Regions from separate parts of the Lysinibacillus sp. CD3-6 genome, predicted to be linked through region 2. Evidence: predicted binding sites of a transcription regulator. Region 2 holds the regulator's gene; each other region holds the start of a gene.
What was found. The regulator Rex, encoded in region 2, represses fermentation and respiration genes when NADH is low (regulators of the CRP and FNR family bind a similar motif). The targets are predictions, from matches to a motif close to TTGTGAAATATTTCACAA.
Positions count from the first base shown of each region.

Region 1: the regulator Rex is predicted to act here: its motif matches at 4,979-4,996, upstream of FH508_RS21020 (cytochrome ubiquinol oxidase subunit I).
Region 3: the regulator Rex is predicted to act here: its motif matches at 3,232-3,249, upstream of qoxA (cytochrome aa3 quinol oxidase subunit II).

Region 1 covers NZ_CP085880.1:4,226,356-4,233,889, forward strand. Annotated here, with positions in the region: gene FH508_RS21005 (MFS transporter) at 1-194, opposite strand, end outside; gene rlmD (23S rRNA (uracil(1939)-C(5))-methyltransferase RlmD) at 671-2,035, opposite strand; gene FH508_RS24000 (cytochrome bd oxidase small subunit CydS family protein) at 2,224-2,346, opposite strand; gene FH508_RS21015 (cytochrome d ubiquinol oxidase subunit II) at 2,359-3,384, opposite strand; gene FH508_RS21020 (cytochrome ubiquinol oxidase subunit I) at 3,381-4,727, opposite strand; gene FH508_RS21025 (diacylglycerol kinase) at 5,086-6,000, opposite strand; gene FH508_RS21030 (thioredoxin family protein) at 6,177-6,737, opposite strand; gene gatB (Asp-tRNA(Asn)/Glu-tRNA(Gln) amidotransferase subunit GatB) at 6,907-7,534, opposite strand, start outside.
Region 2 covers NZ_CP085880.1:4,345,139-4,352,672, forward strand. Annotated here, with positions in the region: gene tatC (twin-arginine translocase subunit TatC) at 1-389, opposite strand, end outside; gene FH508_RS21490 (twin-arginine translocase TatA/TatE family subunit) at 410-625, opposite strand; gene FH508_RS21495 (redox-sensing transcriptional repressor Rex) at 743-1,378, opposite strand; gene FH508_RS21500 (ABC transporter ATP-binding protein) at 1,815-3,758, shown strand; gene tsaD (tRNA (adenosine(37)-N6)-threonylcarbamoyltransferase complex transferase subunit TsaD) at 4,223-5,242, opposite strand; gene rimI (ribosomal protein S18-alanine N-acetyltransferase) at 5,242-5,694, opposite strand; gene tsaB (tRNA (adenosine(37)-N6)-threonylcarbamoyltransferase complex dimerization subunit type 1 TsaB) at 5,687-6,394, opposite strand; gene tsaE (tRNA (adenosine(37)-N6)-threonylcarbamoyltransferase complex ATPase subunit type 1 TsaE) at 6,391-6,843, opposite strand; gene FH508_RS21525 (hypothetical protein) at 6,955-7,284, opposite strand; tRNA gene FH508_RS21530 (tRNA-Asp) at 7,449-7,524, opposite strand.
Region 3 covers NZ_CP085880.1:3,406,056-3,413,589, forward strand. Annotated here, with positions in the region: gene FH508_RS16920 (CDC27 family protein) at 1-890, opposite strand, end outside; gene FH508_RS16925 (hypothetical protein) at 1,088-1,552, shown strand; gene FH508_RS16930 (DUF2785 domain-containing protein) at 1,821-2,663, shown strand; gene qoxA (cytochrome aa3 quinol oxidase subunit II) at 3,433-4,371, shown strand; gene qoxB (cytochrome aa3 quinol oxidase subunit I) at 4,399-6,342, shown strand; gene qoxC (cytochrome aa3 quinol oxidase subunit III) at 6,344-6,943, shown strand; gene qoxD (cytochrome aa3 quinol oxidase subunit IV) at 6,943-7,224, shown strand; gene FH508_RS16955 (universal stress protein) at 7,369-7,534, opposite strand, start outside.

The sequences.
Region 1 (7,534 bases), 120 kb from region 2:
GCTAAAACGCCGAAAACAATTCCTCCTAATAGCATCCCTACATTCGTTATAGAAGAAATAAGTCCTCCCGTTGCTAAATCAATGTTAAATTCCGCAATAATCATTGTCATCGCAAATGAGATAAACATGATGTCCATGCCTTCTAATGTTAAACCTGCTACCGATGCGACCACGGTTTTTTTTCGATAATCCATTCTACTCTCCTCCAGTATGTTCTAGATGAAATAAATCTCTTTTATTTACGAATGAATGGATGTATCTATATAAATATAACGTTTCCATTCTCCTTTTAAGCCTCACGGGACTTCCTTTAAAAGAGGTACGTTAGTTGTGTACTCACAGCTAAAATGCAAAATAAATGCCCTTTCGTCAGATTGGACAAAAGGGCATGAATAAACAAAGATATTACTAGCATAATAACTTAAAGTATCATATAGCCCTTTTCAGCCTCTCTGGACCGTATTAAAGGTAAATTATTTCAAAAGATATCTTAGCAAAATTATTTATATTTTCATACAAGAAAATTTTGGTAAAAACAGCTTGAAACCTTTTCTAGTATGGCTTTAAGCTTATATAAATAAATTTTAAGCAGTTGCTCCCATGTAAAAAACAACTCGTCAGTTCAAGAAAAAAGAACGAATTCTCTCCTCGAAAATTCGTTCTTTTTACATTAAGCTAATTCCAACCAAGCAACCGCCTCACAATGTGTAGAATGTGGGAACATATCAACTGGTTGAATTTCTTGTGTTTTGTATCCGCCATCTTCCAATATGCGAAGGTCACGTGCGAGTGTTGCTGGGTTACAGGATACGTAAACAACTCGTTTTGGGCGTTGCTCTAAAATTGTTTGTAAAAGTGCTTCATCGCATCCTTTACGTGGTGGATCTACAACAAGGACGTCTGCTTCCTTGCCTTCCTTGTACCAGCGTGGAATCACTTCTTCTGCTGGTCCTGCCTCGAAGTACGTATTGGTAAAGCCGTTTAGCTCTGCGTTGCGTTTTGCATCTTCAATAGCTTGTGGAACGATTTCGACACCCATTACGGCCTTCGCTTTTTGTGCAAGGAATAAAGAAATGGTACCGATACCGCAGTAGGCATCAATGACGCGTTCATGCCCTTGTAAATCAGCGTAGTCTAACGCTTGCTTGTATAGTACTTCTGTTTGCTGAGGATTTACTTGGTAGAAAGAGCGTGCCGAAATTTCAAAGCGCACATCACCGATAGAATCAATGATTACATCTTTGCCCCAAAGGTTGATCGTTTCATCCCCAAATATAACGTTTGTTTTATCGCTATTGATGTTTTGCATAATAGATGTCACGTTTGGCACTAGCTTTAAAATGCTCGCTACAGCCGCTTCTTTTTGCGGGAATTTTTTCTTTTTCGTAACGAGTACAACCATCACCTCTCCAGTTGCACGTGCAGTTCGGATAACGACGTGACGCAGCATCCCATCATGTGATGCTTCATTATAAGGTTGAACACCAATTGCCGTTAATTCTTTTTTTAATCCAGAAAGAATCGCGTCCGCTTCGCCTGTTTGGATTAGACAACGGTCCATATCAACAATTGTATGTGATTTTGTTTTGTAGAAGCCAGCAATGACTTGTCCTGCGTCATTTGTGGAAAATGGTATTTGAGCTTTATTGCGATATTGCCATGGCTCCTCCATGCCCTTCACTGGTAAAACAGGTGCGTCGATTTTGCCTAAACGTTGCATAACATTTCGCACCATATTTTCCTTCCACTTTAACTGCCCCTCATAGGATAGATGCTGTAACTGACAGCCACCGCATTGCTTAAAATAATCGCAAGCTGCATCTACTCGATCTGGTGACGCTTTAATAATTTCTTTCACTTTTGCAAAGCCATAATTTTTTAACGTTTTTAAAACGTGTACTTCTGCAGTTTCATTCGGTAATGCACCTTGAATAAATAATGGATAGCCATCGACTTTTGCGACACCATTGCCATCATGTGTTAAATCTTCTATATAAACTGTAAGTTGGTCATTCTTTTTTACGGGTGCTGACATTCGTACATCCTCCATTTCAATCTTCTTATTGTAGCATGTGATAGCGGAGGAAAAAAGAACAAGGCATGAAATTATCATGCTATTCTGCCTGAAACACCATGACTCGCAATGTGAATGAACTCCTCGTTTTCCTTAGCGTATCTTCAATTGATCAATAGTTTTAGCCTATACAGTGTAAAAAAGAGCCGCTATTCGCGACCCTTTCTCTTATTGTTCCTTACATAATCATCTTTTGGTGCCCACCAAAACATAATGATAATACTAATAATCACTACTATAAATGGTGCATAAAAAATTTCAATTTTTTCCATCGATGTAACCTCCTATGCATGATGGTCTTCTTTCCCTGTCACATAATTTTTGTTAAATAAGAATAGTTTCAACAATAAATAGAGTGAAGGCAGAAGCAGGCATAATCCTAAAACGAATACGATGACTAATGCAATGGCCATTTGTGTATTTGTAAAGCTGTCGTAGATTGTTAAATATGGATACAGTAAATATGGGTATTGCGCAATACCATAAGCAAAAAATGCTACCGCGAATTGGGCGATTAATAATCCTACAGCAAGCCCATAATTTTTTCGCATCCATAGCAATATGACCGTGATAATAAATAATACTGCTGAAATGGCAAACATCCACCATAAGTTGACCATATGTTGATAGCTTTCTGGGTTAATGGATTTCATTTCATACATAATGCCCAGTGCACTAATCATTAATGGCGCGGCCCAAATTAATGCATATTTTCGCATTAACTTTGTTGCCTCTGCGTCATTTGCTTTATGTGCATACCACGTTAAAAATACTGCGGATATATAAAGGACAGCCGCTATGCTTAGTACGACAATACTCCATGCAAATGTACTCGTATACAGTGTCCAATAATTTAATACTGGTTGCCCTTCCACCATATCCACATAGCCACCACCTGCAATAGCGAATACTACAGAAAGTGAGGCTGGAATAAGTAAGCCTGTTACGCCATATGTGAGAGAATAACCGATATGTCCTCGTGCACCATACGATTCAAAGGCATAGTACGAGCCGCGAATCGCCAGTAGCACTAATGAAATACTTACTGGCACAAGCAAAATCGTGCCATAGTAAAATGCTGTTTGAGGGAAAAATCCTACAATTCCTACAAAGAAAAATACTAAAAAGACATTCGTTACTTCCCATACAGGCGATAAATATCGTTTAATAATATTCGTTATGATATGGTTTTTCCCAATAAGGAGACTGTACGCATTGAAAAAACCTGCACCAAAATCAATGGATGCGATCATCACATAACCAAAAAGGAAAATCCACAATACTGAAATCCCTAATACTTCTAATGTCATATGATGTCACCGCCCTTTTCCGTATTGCGATCTTCAATTTCTCGCTCAATCGGGTTCTTTTTAAACATTCGAATTAATACGACAATACTACCAACTCCAAGTACGGCGTACACACCTGAGAATAACAGCATCATTAAATCGACGTGATCGCTCGTTGTAGCTCCCTCTGGTGTTCGCATAATACCGTATAATATCCATGGTTGACGTCCAACCTCTGCAAGCCACCAGCCTGCTTCAATGGCAATTATGGACAGTGGTGCACCCGCAACGATAACCCATCTAAACCACCGAGAATGAATAAACTGCCAACCTCTTGGTTTACCTACTACGTAAAGTAATGATACTAAAACCATGAACATGCCGATAAAGACCATGATGTTAAACAGATAGTGGATATAGAGCGGTGGTCGGTCTTCCTCCGCAAATTGATCTAAACCGATTACTTCTGCATTTGGATTATTACGTGCAAGTATACTTAATGCATATGGTACCTTTATAGCATACTTCACCTCTTCGCCATCCAATACACCTAGTAAAATAAGCGATGCTTTATCTGTTGTTTCAAAATGCCATTCTGCTGCAGCTAATTTTTCTGGTTGGTATTCCGCTAAGTATTTACCTGAGAAATCTCCTATAATGGCTGCTGCAATGGACGAAACTAAGCCAATTTTCATTAGTAAAAATAATGATTTTTTATGATAAATATGATCTGAACCTCTAAGCATACGATAACCTGCGATTGCTGCCAACACAAATGCGGATGTCATGTATGCGGTTACAAGCACGTGCGCGACTTTAGTGGGCATTGCTGGGTTAAACATTGCTAGAAATGGTTGAATATTAATGAGCTGACCATCCACTATGTCAAAGCCTTGTGGTGCGTTCATAAAGGCGTTGACGATTGTTATAAAAACTGCAGACATCGATGCACCTACAGCAACAGGTATTAGAAGGAGCATATGTTTTTTCTGACTATCGAAACGATCCCAAGTATATAAGTAGATACCTAAGAAAATGGCTTCAAAGAAGAATGCAAAGGTTTCCATAAAGAGTGGTAATGCTATAGTTTGCCCTGCAAGTTGCATAAAATTCGGCCATAGTAACGATAATTGTAAACCGATTGCTGTACCTGTAACGACCCCTACAGCAACGGTAATGACGAAACCTCGTGCCCAACGTCGTGCCATTAATATATAATGCTCATCATTCTTTTTATAACCAGTCCATTGCGCAATCATAATCATTAACGGCACGCCAACACCAATCGTTGCATAAATGATGTGGAATGATAACGTAAGCTCTGTTAATGCACGACTCCAAAAGACTGCTGATTCATTAATCATCTCATTGCCCTCCTAACTACCAAATATTCTTCCAAGTATGGAAAGTAGCATGATAATCGCAACACCAAAGCTTAACCAGATAAGCTTTCTTTCCTGTGACTTATACACATTGCACCACTTCCTTTCCCTTACCTCTACCCATATTTTCTACTATTCCAACGCAAAAAACCTTTATAATGGACCGAAACTTCGGCCTAATATAAAGGTTTCAAATATTGTTCATTTAATATACGTATATTCGCCAAACATTTTTCTTAATTCGTTCACAATCCCAATTTCTAAGGAGATTATTAACAAATAAGTGTAAAATCGCTAAAATTATTTACACCTATCTTCCAATTGTTCCATATGATGAAATTTAAATACGATCTTCCTCACGAATGTCTTCAATTGGTACAAAAAGTTCAATATGGCGTTTCAAGTTTTCAAATGTTGCAGGCGCATCTCCACCATACTCGCCATCTAGATTTAAATGCACTTCGTTTTCCGTCGTAACTTTTACAACACTTGCCTTTTTATAAATAACACGATCATCCTTTAAATGTTCGCCTCGTAACGCCATTGCCGCAAGTTGAATAAATTCTGGAAGGCTTACTTTTTTTAATACTAATAAAGTGAAGTAGCCATCATTTATGCTTGCATCTGGTGCAAGCTTTTCAAAGCCTCCTACAGAATTCGTTAAGCCACATAAAAACATCATTGCATCTCCATCAAATACTTCACCATCATATTCAATACGCATATGTGATGCCTTAATGGAAGGAATCATTTCAACTGCTTTTAAATAATATGCTAACTGCCCTAGCATTGTTTTCATCTTGCTTGGCACTTCGTATGTTAGCTCAGTAATACGTCCCCCAGCAGCGATATTGATGAAATAGCGTTCTCCATTTAACAATCCAACATCAACTGGTAAGGTATCGCCTTTAATAATAATATCAACGGCTTCATCAATATTTCGTGGAATATGGACAGCACGTGCAAAATCATTCGTTGTCCCCATTGGAATAAGGCCAATCTTCGGACGCTTTTCGAATTGGGCTACACCAGAAACAACCTCATTTAACGTACCATCTCCACCAACTGCTATGATAATATCAAATCCACGTTCTACTGCGTTTTTTGCTGCTTCTATAGCATCGCCTTCACAAGTTGTTGCGTGACAAGATGTCTCATAGCCTGCTACCTCTAGTTTCTCCAATACTTCTGGTAGATGCTTTTTAAACGCTTCTCGCCCAGATGTAGGATTATAAATGATTCTTGCTCGTTTCATAACATACCTTCCTGCTTCATAAGATTCTAATACTTTCAACGAATAAACCATTGAAATGTTGCACTGATGATTTCCTGCAAAGTACTACGCCTTGCAACTCAAATTACACCAAATGCTTTTAATACGCCAAAATAAACACGTATTGTACGTTACAGCTTTGATTAAGCAATGCCAGATTATTGCAATGCTGCTGTGACATGTTTCTTGAAATCCTCGTATACATATGTCCAATTTTGTTTGTTCGTAATATTATCTTCGCGAATTTCACTGTAAAGTGCTTTTTGTGCGTCCTCAAACGTTGGATCTTCTTTGTCTGGTAATGTCGCTCTTTTCTTCACAACAATATCCTGTAATTCAGGCGCACGTGGTCCCCATTTCCCTATAACCTGACCTGCTTCATTTAATAAAATATACATTGGAATTGCACGGCCACCGTTTGTTAAATAACGGTCAATTAAATCTGTATCTGCATCACGTAATACTGTGCGCATATCTAATCCAGCTGCCTCTGCAACACGGCGTATAATCGGATTATTTAACATCGCATCACCGCACCAATCTTCAGTAATTGTTAAAATTTTCGGTTGCTTGTCCTTCAATAAAGCTACAAAACCATCATTCATTGGCACTTCAAAGCCATCATAAATACGGAAGCTGTCTTCTTTAAGTGTTGTCATATTGTCCATATATTGTTGAATTGAAATGGCTTCTTCAAAATATTGTTGTTCAGTTTTCATATACTTATCCCCTTTTTTAGTGAAGTGATTGTTCTATTCTATATTTTGCTATGAATACTCTTTTTAGACAACTATTTAGTGTTATACGATTTGTTAGTATGTACAATTTTTGCATTTAAAAAGCCAAGAAAGTGAATTCACTCTCTTGACTCATTGTAAAAACAAAGAATTAGCGTTTAGCAATTTCTTGTTGTAATAATTTGTTAACCATTGGTGGGTTCGCTTGGCCTTTTGTAGCTTTCATAATTTGTCCAACTAAGAAGCCAATTGCACGATCCTTACCGTTTTTAAAGTCCTCAATTGATTGTGCATTGTTATCTAATACTTCTGTGACAATTGCTAATAATGCACCCTCATCAGAAATTTGTACTAATCCTTTTGCCTTCACGATGTCATTAGCTGAACCACCATTTTCGACTAACTCCGTAAATACTTTTTTACCGATTTTAGAAGAAATTGTACCGTCCGTAATTAATTTCACCATGCCTGCTAGGTTTTCTGGAGTTAATGCAGTATCTTTAAGATCTTTTTGTTCAGCATTTAAATAGGCAGAAACATCACCCATCAACCAGTTTGCAGAAAGTTTTGCATCCGCGCCTTCAGCTACCATTGCTTCAAAGAAATCAGAAATTTCTTTAGAAATAACAAGCACGCCAGCATCATATGAAGTTAATCCTAAATCTTCAACATAACGTTTTTTACGAGCATCTGGAAGTTCAGGGATTTCTGATTTTACGCGCTCTAACCACTCATCGTCGATTGACAGACGCACTAAATCTGGCTCTGGGAAGTAACGA
Region 2 (7,534 bases):
ATGACATAGGGAAATAACACAAAATATGAAAATGAAGCTCCTGCTAAAAATAGAAAAAACGAATATGGAATATATTTTAAAGTTGCCTTGCGTTCTGTCTCATGTAAACCTGGTGTAATAAACAACCAAAGTTGATGAAGAAGCAACGGTGAACTTATCACAAATGCGATTGCAACCGTCACTTGTAAATATACGACAAGTGGATCGGTCACTTTAAATGCGTTTAAAGTTAGTTGCTCCGCTTCTTTACTATATTGAATATGTTTAATAAGTGGTTCGGCTAGATAAAAGCCAACTATAAGTGCAATAACAAAGAAAACAGCGCAAATAAAGAGCCGTTTTCTTAGTTCTTCTAAATGCTCTACAACTGTTAATTCTCTTGGATTCATATTAAATTGACATCCTTAACTTACTTAACGTTATCATTTTCTTTATGTTCAATTATTTTCTTTTTTGTATCATCATCGTCATCAGCTAAACCTTTTGTTGCATTTTTAAATTCGCGAAGTGTAGAACCCATTGCCTTACCTAGCTCAGGTAATTTCTTTGGTCCGAATATTAAAATTGCAACCACACCGATAATAACTAGGCTAACTGGTGTGAAAGCACTTAAGTGCACAACCATTGCAGCCACCTCCTCTTATATATATATCATTTTAACTTAAATTTTTTCGTTTGGCGAATTTATTTCAATAGTTTAAACACCATCATTTGTAACAGTTTACAAATTTGTGAATGCCCTTTATTTATCGCTATTTCGGATTAAGTAAATAAGCGCTTGTAATTCTACCGACAAATCTATCGTTAATAATTTCATAGTATCTGGTACGGTAATACGCTCTGGTGTAAAGTTTAAAATGCCTTTTGCATTCATTGCAGCTAAACGATCTGCCATCTTCTGAGCCGAGCGTGAAGATACAGTTAAAATAGCAAGGTCTGCTCCATATTCAGCGTACTTTTCTTCTAATAAGTCGGGATGATACACAGGAATATTGCTTATCATTTTCCCTTCCTTTGGTGCCTTTGAGTCAAATGCAACTACAATATGCGTATTATGATTTTTTTGGAAATTATACTTTAAAAATGCATTCCCTAAGTTCCCCACACCGATTAACGCTACTTTTGTTGTTTCATGCTGATCAAGTGTTTGGCTAAAAAACTTCAATAGATGCTGAACATCATAGCCATATCCCTTTTTGCCAAGCGCACCAAAATAAGAAAAATCACGACGAATCGTTGCAGAATCGATTTTCATCGCCTCGCTCAATTCCTTCGATGAAATACGTTCCATTCCTTCTTGCGCAAAGTTTTGGATAAATCGATAGTAAAGAGGAAGTCTTTTCGTTGTGGCTTGTGGAATTTTTACTTCTTGTTTCAAACTTTTTCCTCCTTATAAACACATCAAATTCACCTAAGCGTATTTGAATACTCATTTTAAAACATGCTTATATGAATCAGTTACATCTCTCAGCGTATTTGCGTCTCATAATTTTTTGTGAGCATGTAAAAAAGGCTCCCAATGAAATCTAGGGCATTCGCTGGCTGTTAACTTGATTCAGACGGGTTTCAACCCACACTGAGTTCAATGCATATTTAATATTCATCTTCCACTTCTATAAATGGATGACTTCTGCTAAAGCGAGTTAATATTTTCACATCAACTGGAGGATTTCCCTTTAGTTAACTGCGCGTTTTACGCCACTAACTAAAGAGAAATCGTTTCAATCTTACATGACAGCTTAGAATAAGTAAAGCACTGGCATTGCAAGCAATTCCGTCATCCTTTACACTAAGAAAGAATTGAGGTGTCAAGAATGATTGTATTACAAGTCAATCAACTATATAAATCCTTTATTGCAGATGAAATTTTAAGTGGTGTCAAACTAGAAGTCCAACACCGTGATCGTGTAGCATTAGTCGGACGTAACGGAGCTGGTAAATCCACTTTACTAAAAATCATCGCTGGGCAATTGTCATATGATTCTGGCGATATTATTATTCCGAAGGGCGTACAAGTTGGCTATTTAGAACAACATGCGGGTCTAAATTCAACTTTATCAATTTGGGACGAAATGATGACAATTTTCGAACCGCTTCTTGGACAAGAAAAAACATTACGTTCGCTTGAACAGCAAATGGCTGATCCAGCGGTTTACGAAAAGCCAGAAATGTATGCAAAGGTCATGTCCGAATATGACCAATTACAGCATGATTTTAAAGATGCAGGCGGCTATCAATACGAATCTGATACGCGCTCTGTTCTTCATGGTATGCAATTTTACCCAGAGGATTATGAAAAAGCAATTAGCTCATTATCAGGTGGTCAACGAACTCGTTTAGCTCTTGCTAAGCTTCTATTAAGTAAGCCAGACTTATTAATTCTCGACGAGCCAACTAACCATTTAGATATTGAAACACTTTCTTGGTTAGAGACTTATTTAAAAGGCTATGAAGGTGCTATTTTAATCGTATCCCATGACCGTTACTTTTTAGACCAAGTTGTCTCTATCGTCTATGAGGTTTCTCGTCATCGCGTTACGAAATATACTGGAAACTACAGTGCTTATTTAGACGAAAAGGCGAAAACCTATGAGCGCGATGTCAAAATGTTTGAACGCCAGCAAGATGAGAAAGCAAAACTTGAGGATTTTATTCAAAAAAATATAGCCCGTGCTTCTACGACAAAAATGGCACAAAGCCGACGCAAAATGCTTGAACGTACAGAATGGATGGACTCTCCTGACGGTAACGAAAAATCAGCTAGCTTTGGCTTTACGATAGAACGACAAAGTGGCAATGATGTGCTCTCTATTGACTCCTTAACTGTCGGCTACGGTGACAAGCAAATATCTAGTGGTATCTCACTACGAACGTTTCGAGAAGATCGCATAGCACTAGTAGGGCCTAATGGTGTTGGTAAATCGACATTATTAAAAACGATTGTCAAAGACCTGTCCCCACTTGCTGGAGAAATACGTTATGGCACTAATGTGCAAATTGGCTATTACGATCAAGAACAGGCAAAGCTGTCGAGCAATAAAAGTGTTTTAAAAGAGCTATGGGATGAATGGCCCTTAATGAATGAAAAAGACATTCGCACTGTACTTGGCCGCTTTTTATTCAGTGGAGAAGATGTGGATAAAGCCGTCAATTCTTTATCTGGTGGTGAGAAGGCTCGCCTTGCATTAGCAAAGTTAATGATGCAAAAGGCGAATTTCTTAGTTCTCGATGAGCCTACCAACCACTTAGACTTAGATAGTAAAGAAGTATTGGAAAATGCCTTAATTGATTACCCTGGAACACTTCTTTTCGTATCGCATGACCGTTATTTTATTAATCGAATTGCAACGAAAGTAGTGGAGCTTTCAGGCGAAGGTTCATTTGAGTATTTAGGTGATTACGATTATTACCTTGAAAAAAAACAGGAACTTTTTGAAATTGCTCAAATGAAGGCTGCTTCTCAACCGCAATTACAAGCAACTGCTCCTGAAAAGACCTCTACCTCTACAATAGATAAAGAGGCAAAAAAACGTGAGCGCCAAATTAGACGTTCTATAGAAGAATTAGAAATCAATATGCAAGAGGCTGCTACAGAAATCGCTCGTTTAGAAGAGACTCTCTGTGATCCTGAAATTTTCACTGACCATGAGAAAATTTCACAACTTCAAGGTGAGTTAGCTACTATAAAAGACCAGCATGAAGTTATTGAAATGGAATGGCTCGAGCTAAATGAGGAACTAGAAAAGATTATTTTATAAACTCTCAAAAAGTCATATGCTATGTCATATGGCTTTTTTCTTTACTCGTCTTTATTTTTCATATATATTGGTCAAGTGCTATTTTTCGACAAAAAATGCCCACAACTTTATACACACTATAAAACTAGTAATACCAACATATCAACAGACTTTTCCACACTGTCCACAATTTCAAATTATTTAATCCACATAGTTCTGTGTAAAATGCGCTACTATATATAGAATAATCACAACTTATGCACAAGTTATCCACAATTTGTGCATAAGTACGAATGTTCGCAGTTTTTTTATGCACTTTTTTCACAGTTCCTGTGGATAATTTTCTGAAAAATTTGTCAATTAATTATTTCTCTATTATAGGTATATATTTTCTAGCATTTTTCGCAATTTTATTCATGTTAATATTTCTATATAAATAAAAAAAGAGAGGGCTCAAAAAACTCTGAGCCCTCTCATTCAAATATTTATTCAACCCATGATTTTAATTCCATACCTGGGCGGCCATTCATCATCATATTTCCACGAATGCCTGCCTCGAACATCGGTGTTGCAGCTGCTCCTATCATTGCCGCATTGTCTGTACATAGCTTCAATGGAGGTACAAAAAAAGGAATACCCTCTTTAGCAAATACCGCCTCAAGGGATGTACGCAAACCTTTATTAGCTGCAACCCCACCTGCTGCGATTACTTGTTTCACTTTGTATTCGCGCGCTGCCCGTAATGTTTTTGCAGTTAGTACTTCTACTACACTTTCCTGAAAGCCTTTTGCAACAGCAGTCGGGGAAATCGCTTCACCGCGTTGATCCATATTGTGCTTATAGTTAATTACTGCTGATTTTAAACCGCTAAAACTAAAATCATACGACTCTTCCTCTAGCCATACACGTGGAAAAGCGACCGCTTCTTGTCCTTCATGTGCTAACTGATCAATACGAGGACCTCCTGGATAAGGCAAGCCTAATACACGTGCAACTTTATCATAGGCTTCGCCTGCCGCATCATCCCGCGTTTCTCCTATTACTTCAAATGAACCATGTTCTTTCATATAAACAAGTTCTGTATGTCCCCCTGATACAACAAGGGCTAGAAGTGGAAACTCCATTGGTTGGACAAGTGCATTGGCATAAATATGACCCGCAATATGATGTACACCTAAAATTGGTACATTATTAGCAAATGCAAACGCCTTTGCGGCATTAATGCCAATTAACAGTGCCCCTACAAGACCAGGACCTTCTGTAACCGCTACTGCATCTAGGTCAGATGGCTTCATATTTGCTTGTTTTAGCGCTTCTTCAATAACAACCGTAATTTGCTCAACATGGTGACGTGATGCAATTTCGGGTACTACGCCACCAAAACGCTTATGGCTCTCAATTTGTGAAGCAACTACATTTGAAACAATATCAGAACCATTACGAATAATAGCCGCTGCCGTTTCATCACAGCTGGACTCAATTGCTAAAATAACTCGATTTTCCATTATAAATTCACCCACATGACTAGGGCATCCTCCCCGTTATCTGTATAGTAACCTTTACGTATGCCACCATCCTGGAAGGCAAGCTTGCGATAAAGATTTTGTGCCACTATATTCGTTTCACGTACCTCTAGACTCATAACGTCCATTCCATGCTCACGTGCAATACGCATCGCTTCCCGCATTAAGCCTTCTCCAATTCCTCGACCACGAGCTGCTTCAGTAACAGCCACATTTGTAATTTGAGCCGCATCTATGACCATCCACATTCCACAAAAACCTATTATAGTATTGTTCTCATCTACTGCTAAAACATAATGTGCATATTGATTTTCATGCATCTCATAGTAAAAAGAATCCAATGTCCAGGGCGTCGGGAATGTAGCAAGTTCAATCGCATATACCGCTGGAACATCCTCAGATACCATTTTACGATACATTACATTACTACTCATGTGCCTTCTCCTTTTGTTCTTTTAACCAATTTGCTTCAGCCTCCGCAATACGTTTATATTGCGGAATAAAATGATGGACTTCCTCCACATTCGGTAAGTTCTCCATGCTAGCTAGATGAATGGCTGCACTCGCACGTGGCAAGTCGTCATGAAGAGGTGCACGATAGGCATTATGTCCAATGACTTCAACAATTTTATCCCAGAATAGATCAACATCTACCCCTATAAATAATATAGGTGCATCTAAATCCTTCAAACGGGCTAACAGTCCATCAATATGATCATGATAATCCTCTATAACTACATCCAGCTTTGGTCCCTTATAAACAGCTGTATATACATTGCCTCGACGTGCATCAAATATAGGACAAATTAGTCCATTAAAAAGTGCTGCATTTGCTGCTAATATTTTTAAACTTGAAACACCAACTAATGGCTTCTGTAATGTCCATGCTAATGTTTTAGCAAGCGTTACACCTATTCGTACACCTGTATATGACCCTGGTCCTTCTGATACGGCAATGGCTTCTAACTCATTTGGCTTGACACCAACATTAGCTAAAATCGTTTCAATCGCTGGCATTGCTCCTGCAGAATGCGTTACTTTTATATTTTGTACAACCTCTGCCAACACTTTTCCGTCCTTAACAACTGCAACAGAAAGTGGCGCATTAGCTGTTTCAATTCCCAACCAAATCATCTCATTAGCTCCTCACATATTGCCTCATATCGCTTACCATAAGGCATTAACACAAATCGTCGTTCATTTTCACCAACACGGTAAATTTCAATTCCTAACCGCTCTTTGGGTAAATCCTGTTCAATTAAATGTGCCCATTCGATAACAGATACCGCATCACCATAAAATAGCTCGTCCCACCCAAGATCCTCATCGCTTTCCGCCAAGCGATATACATCTAAATGATTAAAGGGTAAACGTCCCTCATATTGTTTCACAATAGTAAATGTAGGGCTATTAACCGTTCTAGTTACGCCGAGACCTTTTGCTAAAGCTTTTGTAAATGTCGTTTTCCCAGCACCTAAGTCGCCCTCTAATGTAATTGTATCTTGTGCCACAAGTAAATTTGCTAGCTTCATGGCAAATTGCTCTGTATCTTCTAGTGAATTCATTATTATTTCAAATTTCATCTCTAAGTCCTCTCCTAGCTCATTACTTCTAGTTTACCGAAACACGCGCAAATGTTCAAAGTTTCGGGTTAATTTCAAAAAAATAAACACGCCTTCATGTTGAAGACGTGTTTACTCCCTTGTGGAATATCCCTTCACAGCAATTTCCTCTTTTCCTACAAGTTTATTATCTTTAAATTGAACGATATATGCTTGTGTCAAAAGTACTTCATCATTCCAGCGATAATAATTACTGCTAACCCTCTCACTAGCTCGACCACCGGCAATTTCCACTACTTCCATATAGGTCATACCTTCCGTTAATTGTTCAAATTCATTTTCATTCATATATTTTTGCCAATGATATGAATTAGCTTCCTCTATATCAATAAACGGTTTTCCACAAGCAACTTCAAGTATTGAAATTAACCAAAATATGCAGAAGCGTAATCCTATGAACACACCTCCATCCTCCGTTACAAAATCTATACTGTCTATAGATATGCAATTCAAAATGATTTTGTGCCCAATTATATAGAATTAGCAATTATCCATTTTGATAGTTCAAAGTAAAAAAAAAGCTCTTACGATATATGCATATCATAAGAACTGTATATTTAAATTAATGGCGGTCCCGACCGGGATCGAACCGGCGATCTCCTGCGTGACAGGCAGGCATGTTAACCGCTACACCACGGGACCTCTTTAAGAC
Region 3 (7,534 bases), 940 kb from region 2:
TCAATATAACTATAAGCAATATCATCGGCTGCAAACGGGTGCCATTCAAATGGATACGTAACGATTGCATGCTTTGCCATTAAATATTGTACCATTTCCAATGTCGATGGGTCTTGTTCTAATTCGGATTCTATAATTTTTTTTATTTCACCATATTGCTGTAATTGATTCGGTAACGCTAAATCAATTGGATTAATAATTTTTGTCTGCTCAAATTTAGTAACATCCACTTCGATTGAAACTTCTTGCTCTACTAGCAAAATGAGTGCAAGACTTTGCACAAATGGATGAATATCCGAACATTCTATAATAGCCTTTAACGACTTTTTCAACTGTCTTACATTCGTATCCATCAGTCGATGTAATCGCAACGACTGTTCACTCGGTGTCAGATCAATAAATTTTTCTAATTCATATTCTTGTGTTTCTATCAGATCTTGTACATCTTCTCGTTGTTGAAGCTTTTTAGCGACTTCACTATTTATACTTTTTAAGCGTTCAAATTTTTCTAGCTGCGCTTCAGGCAGTACTTTTTCTTCTATCAACGTATTTATTATAGACTCAACTTGATGATATTCCTTTAACTGCATGCAAATTGTAATGTATAGTTCCATCACTTCAACATACATAGAGGTGCCCATAGCAAGCAATTGCTCACATATTTCCTTAGCTTTCACATAAAGCTTCAGCTCATATAATGCATATGCATAGGCACTTAAAGCTTTTTCATCTCCATTATCATATAAAAACGCCTTTTCAAAACATGCGACCGCCTCTTCATATTGATATTTCTCCGCATACATATGTCCTTCACGAATTAACGTTTGGGTTGCGCCTGGAAAAACAACAATATTGTCATGTTTAATAACATGGCGCTTTTGCTTTGACATTTTTCTCACCTCTTTAGTTCACTATTTCCTAATTGTTTATTTTTAACAAAAATAATTGAATTTATATTCATATTTTGTAATGAATTGAATTATAATTAATAATACCTAACATAATTTACATTATTATCAAAATATTCCGCAATCATATAGTCATTGTTAGCTAGACGAAAACAAGTTGTTCACAAGGAGTGTAATACATGCCATTAATGGATACAATCATTGAATTCGATAGTCGCATCTCCCCTGCTTTCGAGGCACTATCAATTAAAGTTATATCAATTACAACAGCACATGGTCCGTTACAAGATTATTCAATTGACTTCGAATTTTTCACGCGAACAAAAATTAATACGTTTTCGAAAGAAGCAACAACCCATATTTCGAGTATTTATGGAACTATACCCGGATCCATCTCAATTGGGCATCATCAGGAGTCACTTTATATTATTCCCCAAAGTGTTCACATTGAATGCAACTATAAGCTTCTTGATATTGATACAAAAGATATGGAACGCATTTTACAACATCCTAACCCAACACTTTATTATAGTGAGTGGCTTTTAGATGCCATCAAAAATGCGAGTATTCTCGTTGAATTAAAAACGAATCAAAACTCCTATATCGAATGGCCACTTGGCATAAAGTCCGCTGTTATATTATAGGAAGCTAAACAAAACTCTTTATGTAACACATGCTTATAAAATTGACTAACAAATAAACTATTTTTGTCTCAGACATACTTAATTAAGTATGTCTTTTTATTGTGAATCAAAAACCATTCCCTCATTCGTTGCGCTTTTATCATATCAGCTTTCTATTGATTACGGTATTGCAATTGACAAAGTAACCATTAAAAAATTCACTTCTGACAAATTTCTTTAGTAAAGAAGGTATAATGAAAAAATAGATTTATTATTGGAGGCAACTAACATGGATATAAAAGAAGCATTACAAACATTTTCTTCAATGACACCTACTGAAAAACAAGCTTTTTTTGAAAAAGAAGGTGATTGGCTATTGAAGGAAATGTTAACACATATCGGTTCTATTGATGAGCAGCTACGTGACCATTTGATCTATCGAACATTTATCGACCTGCTTAGTGATAACTTACTAAGTTCACAGCAGCTCCAATATTTGTTCGATACGGCAACAGGTGACGATTTCTTATATGCAAACATTGGGGAACAAACGGGAGATAGTGTATTTACTCGTTCCTTTTCAGCGTTACTTGTTGCTAGCATTCTTGCAAAAGATAGCGAGCTCCTTATTTTAAATGATACAAGCTTGGACACTTTCTTTAAAAAAATTGGTCGCTATTTATTACTTGAGAAGGATACAAGAGGACATGTTGAAGGCAAAGGTTGGGCACATAGCATTGCACATGGGGCTGATTTAGCCGCCATGACAATTAAACATCCTAAATTTGACTTGCAACATGCACCTTCCATCTTACATGCATTGAAATTAGCAACTTGGAAAGATGTTGTCTATGTTAACGATGAGGAAGAACGCTTTGTCAATATTATTGAAGCATTATTAGCAAGGGACTATTCTGAAGAAGCCTTAACGGAATGGGTCGAGCAAACTTTTGATAAATTCGAAATACATTTAGTAACACAAGGCTATAACGAAAGCTTTTTTAGCGGCCGTACTTGCACTTTAAATACGATGAAAACATTGTACTTCGCTTTAAAAATGAATAATCTAGCACCTAAACTTCAAAATACACTTTATATTCAAGTAGCAAAGTGGCTGAAGCTCGGTTCTTAACTAATGAAAGAACATCCAATTCACATCGGATGTTCTTTTGTTTATACGAAACCAATATTGGTATACTAATTTCTGTTAAATTTTGAAAGCGCTTAATTATGTTAACATAATTTTATCATTGTTCCAGTATCCTCTCTCTAATCATTCCTTACATTGAAAATTTATCCTTTATTCTTTGAAAAACCGTCTTTTTATATACTCCTTTTTTAAAAAAAACGCAACTAAAAAGAATCGAAAACAGAGGTAGGTCAAGGATTTTATTACAAATCATCGTCTAAAATGTGAAATAGAATTTTTCACAAAAAAAACATTTACTTAGTTAAATACGATAAACTCAGTATTTTCAACGTTTATACAGTGTTAAATTAACAAAACCTAAAAATACCAATAGTGAAATAGCTTTTTTTGTTCAAAAAATGTTCATATTCAACCCCATTTCATTATCATATTTATAATTAATTATTTTTTTTTTAGTGAAGCGGGCGTATAATCCTATATGCAAACAAAGACATGATGCGACCATCGACATTGAAATTTTGTCCAATTTATGGTGCATTAATCATCATGTATGTGAACGCTTGCACCAGACCAATCAAATACTAGACATTATGCTTCATATCGAACCATGCCATTGTCATTGTAAATGCAACTGTACTTGATTGGTACAACAGATAAAAGAGGTGACCTCAATACCCACTATTTATAAATGTGAATCAATACTACTACACATTAAATTTATGAATAGCCGTTTTATAGAAAGGAGTCAAACATGAATAAAAAATTAAGCTTAATGTTTTTAGCATTTGGTGCTATTGCAATCCTGTCTGGTTGTGAACCATTAACAGTTTTCAATCCAAAAGGACCGAATGCTCAAACATTATCAAACACAATTATTTTATCCATTATTACAATGGCAGTTATTTTACTAGTCGTGTATGTGCTTTTTGCGTTTATGCTAACAAAATACCGCGCATCTAAAGCATCTGCCGATTATGAGCCACCTCATGAAGAAGGTAGTCACGTACTTGAAATTACGTGGACAGTTATTCCTATTATTATCGTAGCATTCCTAGCAATTGTTACTGTTAAAACAACTAGTACGGTAGAAACAACACCAGAAGGTTATGACAATAAAGAACCACTTGTTATTTATGCAGCATCTTCAAACTGGAAATGGCATTTTAGCTATCCAGAAGAGGGTATTGAAACTGTGAACTATGTAAACATTCCAACTGATCGTCCTATTGAATTCAAATTGTATTCATTCGGACCAATCACAAGTTTCTGGATTCCACAGTTAGCTGGTCAAAAATATGCAATGAGTGACATGTTAACAACTATTCACCTTGCAGCAGATGAAGTTGGCTCTTTCATGGGTCGTAACTCTAACTTTAACGGTCGTGGATTTGCGGAAATGGAATTTGAAGCTCAATCTATGACTCAAGCAGACTTCGAGCAATGGGTTAAGGACGTAAAAGCGAACGAAAAACCATTAACTGAAGAGAAATTCAAAGAATTATTAGCAGCTGAACATGTAGGTCGTTCAAGCTACTCATCTACTCACTTAGATTTCAGCCCAGCACCAATGGCACATGGTGATATGGATATGGGGGGTATGGATCATAGCGACATGGATATGTCTGATGAAGACATGAACCATGAAGATATGGACCATTCAACTGATGCCGATTCAACACATTCACACTAATTTTCAAATTTGAAAGGAGCGCATCCTATGAGTATGGAAGAATTATTCCATCCACTGCAAGAACCGATGATTTTAGCGGCAGCTATCAGTATCGTAGTTGGTGCAGTTGTTGTCGTAGCAGGCCTTACTTATTTTAAAAAATGGGGCTACTTCTATAAAAACTGGCTATCAACAGTCGATCATAAAAAGATCGGTATTATGTATATCGCCGTAGCACTATTAATGCTATTCCGCGGTGGTATCGACGCACTTTTAATGCGTGCACAAACAGCCGTTCCTGATAACGGACTTCTTGATGCACAACATTATAACGAGATTTTCACTACACATGGTTTAATCATGATTTTATTTATGGCGATGCCGTTTGTTATCGGTTTAATGAACATTGTTATTCCATTACAAATTGGGGCACGTGACGTAGCATTCCCTCGTTTGAATGCAGTCAGCTTCTGGGCATTTGCAGCAGGTTGTGGCTTGCTGAACCTATCATTCATTATTGGTGGTTCACCAGATGCAGGTTGGACAGCTTACTTCCCATTAGCAAGTACTGATTTTAGTCCAACTGTAGGGAACAACTACTATTCATTAGCACTACAATTATCAGGTATTGGTACGTTATTGACGGGTGTGAACTTCATCACAACGATCTTTAAAATGCGTGCTCCTGGTATGACATTAATGAAAATGCCAATGTTCTCTTGGTCAATTTTAATTACAAACGTTATTATCGTATTTGCGTTCCCAGTATTAACTGTAGCACTTGCTTTAATGATGTTAGACCGTCAATTCGGTACAAAATTCTTTGCAATGACAGACGGCGGTATGGATATGCTTTGGGCCAACCTATTCTGGGTTTGGGGACATCCTGAGGTTTACATCGTTATCCTACCAGCGTTCGGTATTTTCTCAGAAGTTATTGCAACATTTGCACGTAAAAACTTATACGGTTACAAATCAATGGTAATGAGTATGGTTGTCATTTCATTACTATCATTCTTAGTTTGGGCCCACCACTTCTATACAATGGGTCACGGCGTTATGGTAAACAGTGTATTCTCTATTACTACAATGGCGATTGCTGTTCCAACTGGGGTTAAGATGTTTAACTGGTTGCTCACAATGAGGCACGGTAAGATTCAATTCACTACCCCAATGCTTTATGCGCTTGCATTTATTCCAATCTTCACAATTGGTGGGGTTACAGGTGTAATGCTAGCAATGGCAAGTGCTGACTATCAATATCATAATACGATGTTCTTAGTTGCCCACTTCCACTATGTATTAATTCCAGGTACAGTATTTGGTGTACTTGCAGGTTACCATTTCTGGTGGCCAAAAATGTTCGGTTTCCGTTTAAATGAGAAATTAGGGAAAGCTGGTTTCTGGTTCATCGCTATCAGCTTTAACGTAACATTCTTCCCTCTATTCATTTTAGGTTTAGATGGTTATGCACGTCGTATGTACACTTACTCAGCTTCAACTGGTTACGGTCCATTAAACATGCTATCGTTCATCGGTGCACTTGGACTTGCAGTAGGCTTTGCGTTAATCTGCTATAACATTTACTACAGCTGGAAACATATGCCTCGTAACGAGAAAGCAGATGTTTGGGATGGTCGTTCATTAGAATGGGCTACACATTCTCCAGTTCCTGAATACAACTTTGCAGTAGTACCAAACGTGTCACGTTTAGACGAGTTCTGGTTCGCGAAAAAAGAAGGTCGCGATATTACTGCTGGTAAAATTGAAAAAATCCACATGCCTAACAACACAGGTACTCCTTTCTGGACAAGTGGATTCTTATTCCTTGCAGCATTCTTCGCTGTATTTAGTCTATGGCCTCTAGCCATCATCAGCATGCTTGTTGTATTTGGCTTCATGGCTCATCGTTCATTTGAAGATGATCATGGTCGTTACATTTCAGTGGAAGAAATTATGGAAACTGAAAAAAGTTTGAGAGGTGATAAATAATATGAAAATCGATTCTTCACTTCCATTAGAATATAGTACAGAGGAAAACCGCTTAAAGATTTTTGGTTTCTGGATCTTCCTTGGCGCCGAAATCATGTTATTCGCTACACTCTTTGCTGTCTATTTCACGCTACACAATCGTACAGGTAGCGGCCCAGACGGTGCTGAGATTTTCGAGTTAACACCAGTATTACTAGAAACATTTTTACTTCTAGCAAGTAGTTTTACAATCGGTCTTGGCGTACACGCTATGCGTCTTGGCAACAAAAAAGCAATGATGACATTTTTCATCATTACACTTATCTTAGGTCTTGGCTTCTTAGGTATTGAGATTGATGAGTTCGTCACTTATGTTCATGAAGGTGCAACAATTACAACAAGTGCATTTTTATCTTCATTAATGACTTTACTTGGTACGCACGGTGCCCACGTAACATTTGGTTTCTTCTGGGGTGTTGCAATTTTAATCCAAGTAGCAAGACGTGGCTTAAACCCACAAACGGCTAACAAAGCGTTTATTTTCTCACTGTACTGGCATTTCCTAGACGTTGTTTGGATTTTCATCTTCAGCTTCGTCTACTTGAAAGGACTGATTAGCTAATGAAGGAACTATTCCCAAAACAACACGTGATGGGCTTCGGCTTCTCACTATTACTAACAGTTATCGCTTTAGCAGTTGTGAAATTTGATATGTCTTACAATATGGCATTTGCTATCCTATTAGTAACTGCACTTGCACAAGCAACTGTTCAATTAGTATTATTCATGCACATCGGTGAATCTGAAGATAAAAAAACATTATATACAACAATTTTATATTCAGTATTCGTAGCTGCTGTGACAGTCCTTGGTACATTATTTGCAATGATCTGGGGTTACTAATCAAAAGAGCCGAGAAAATGATTTCATTTTCTCGGTCTTTTTTATTTGAATCTAGCAAAAAACCAACCTTCGAAATTTCGAAGATTGGCTTCCGAGTTCCAAAATTAATTGTCACTAGCTTTGTTAAGATGATTATTTTTTAAATTAGCGAACAATCAATACATCACATGATGCTAATCGGACGATTCGTTCTGCTACTGAACCAAGTACCATCTTTTCTATTTGATTTAACCCCGTTGCACCACATACAAGTAAATCTACAGTTGGAAGTTGTGTAAGAATACTTTTCGGCGAACCAGTTTCTACATTA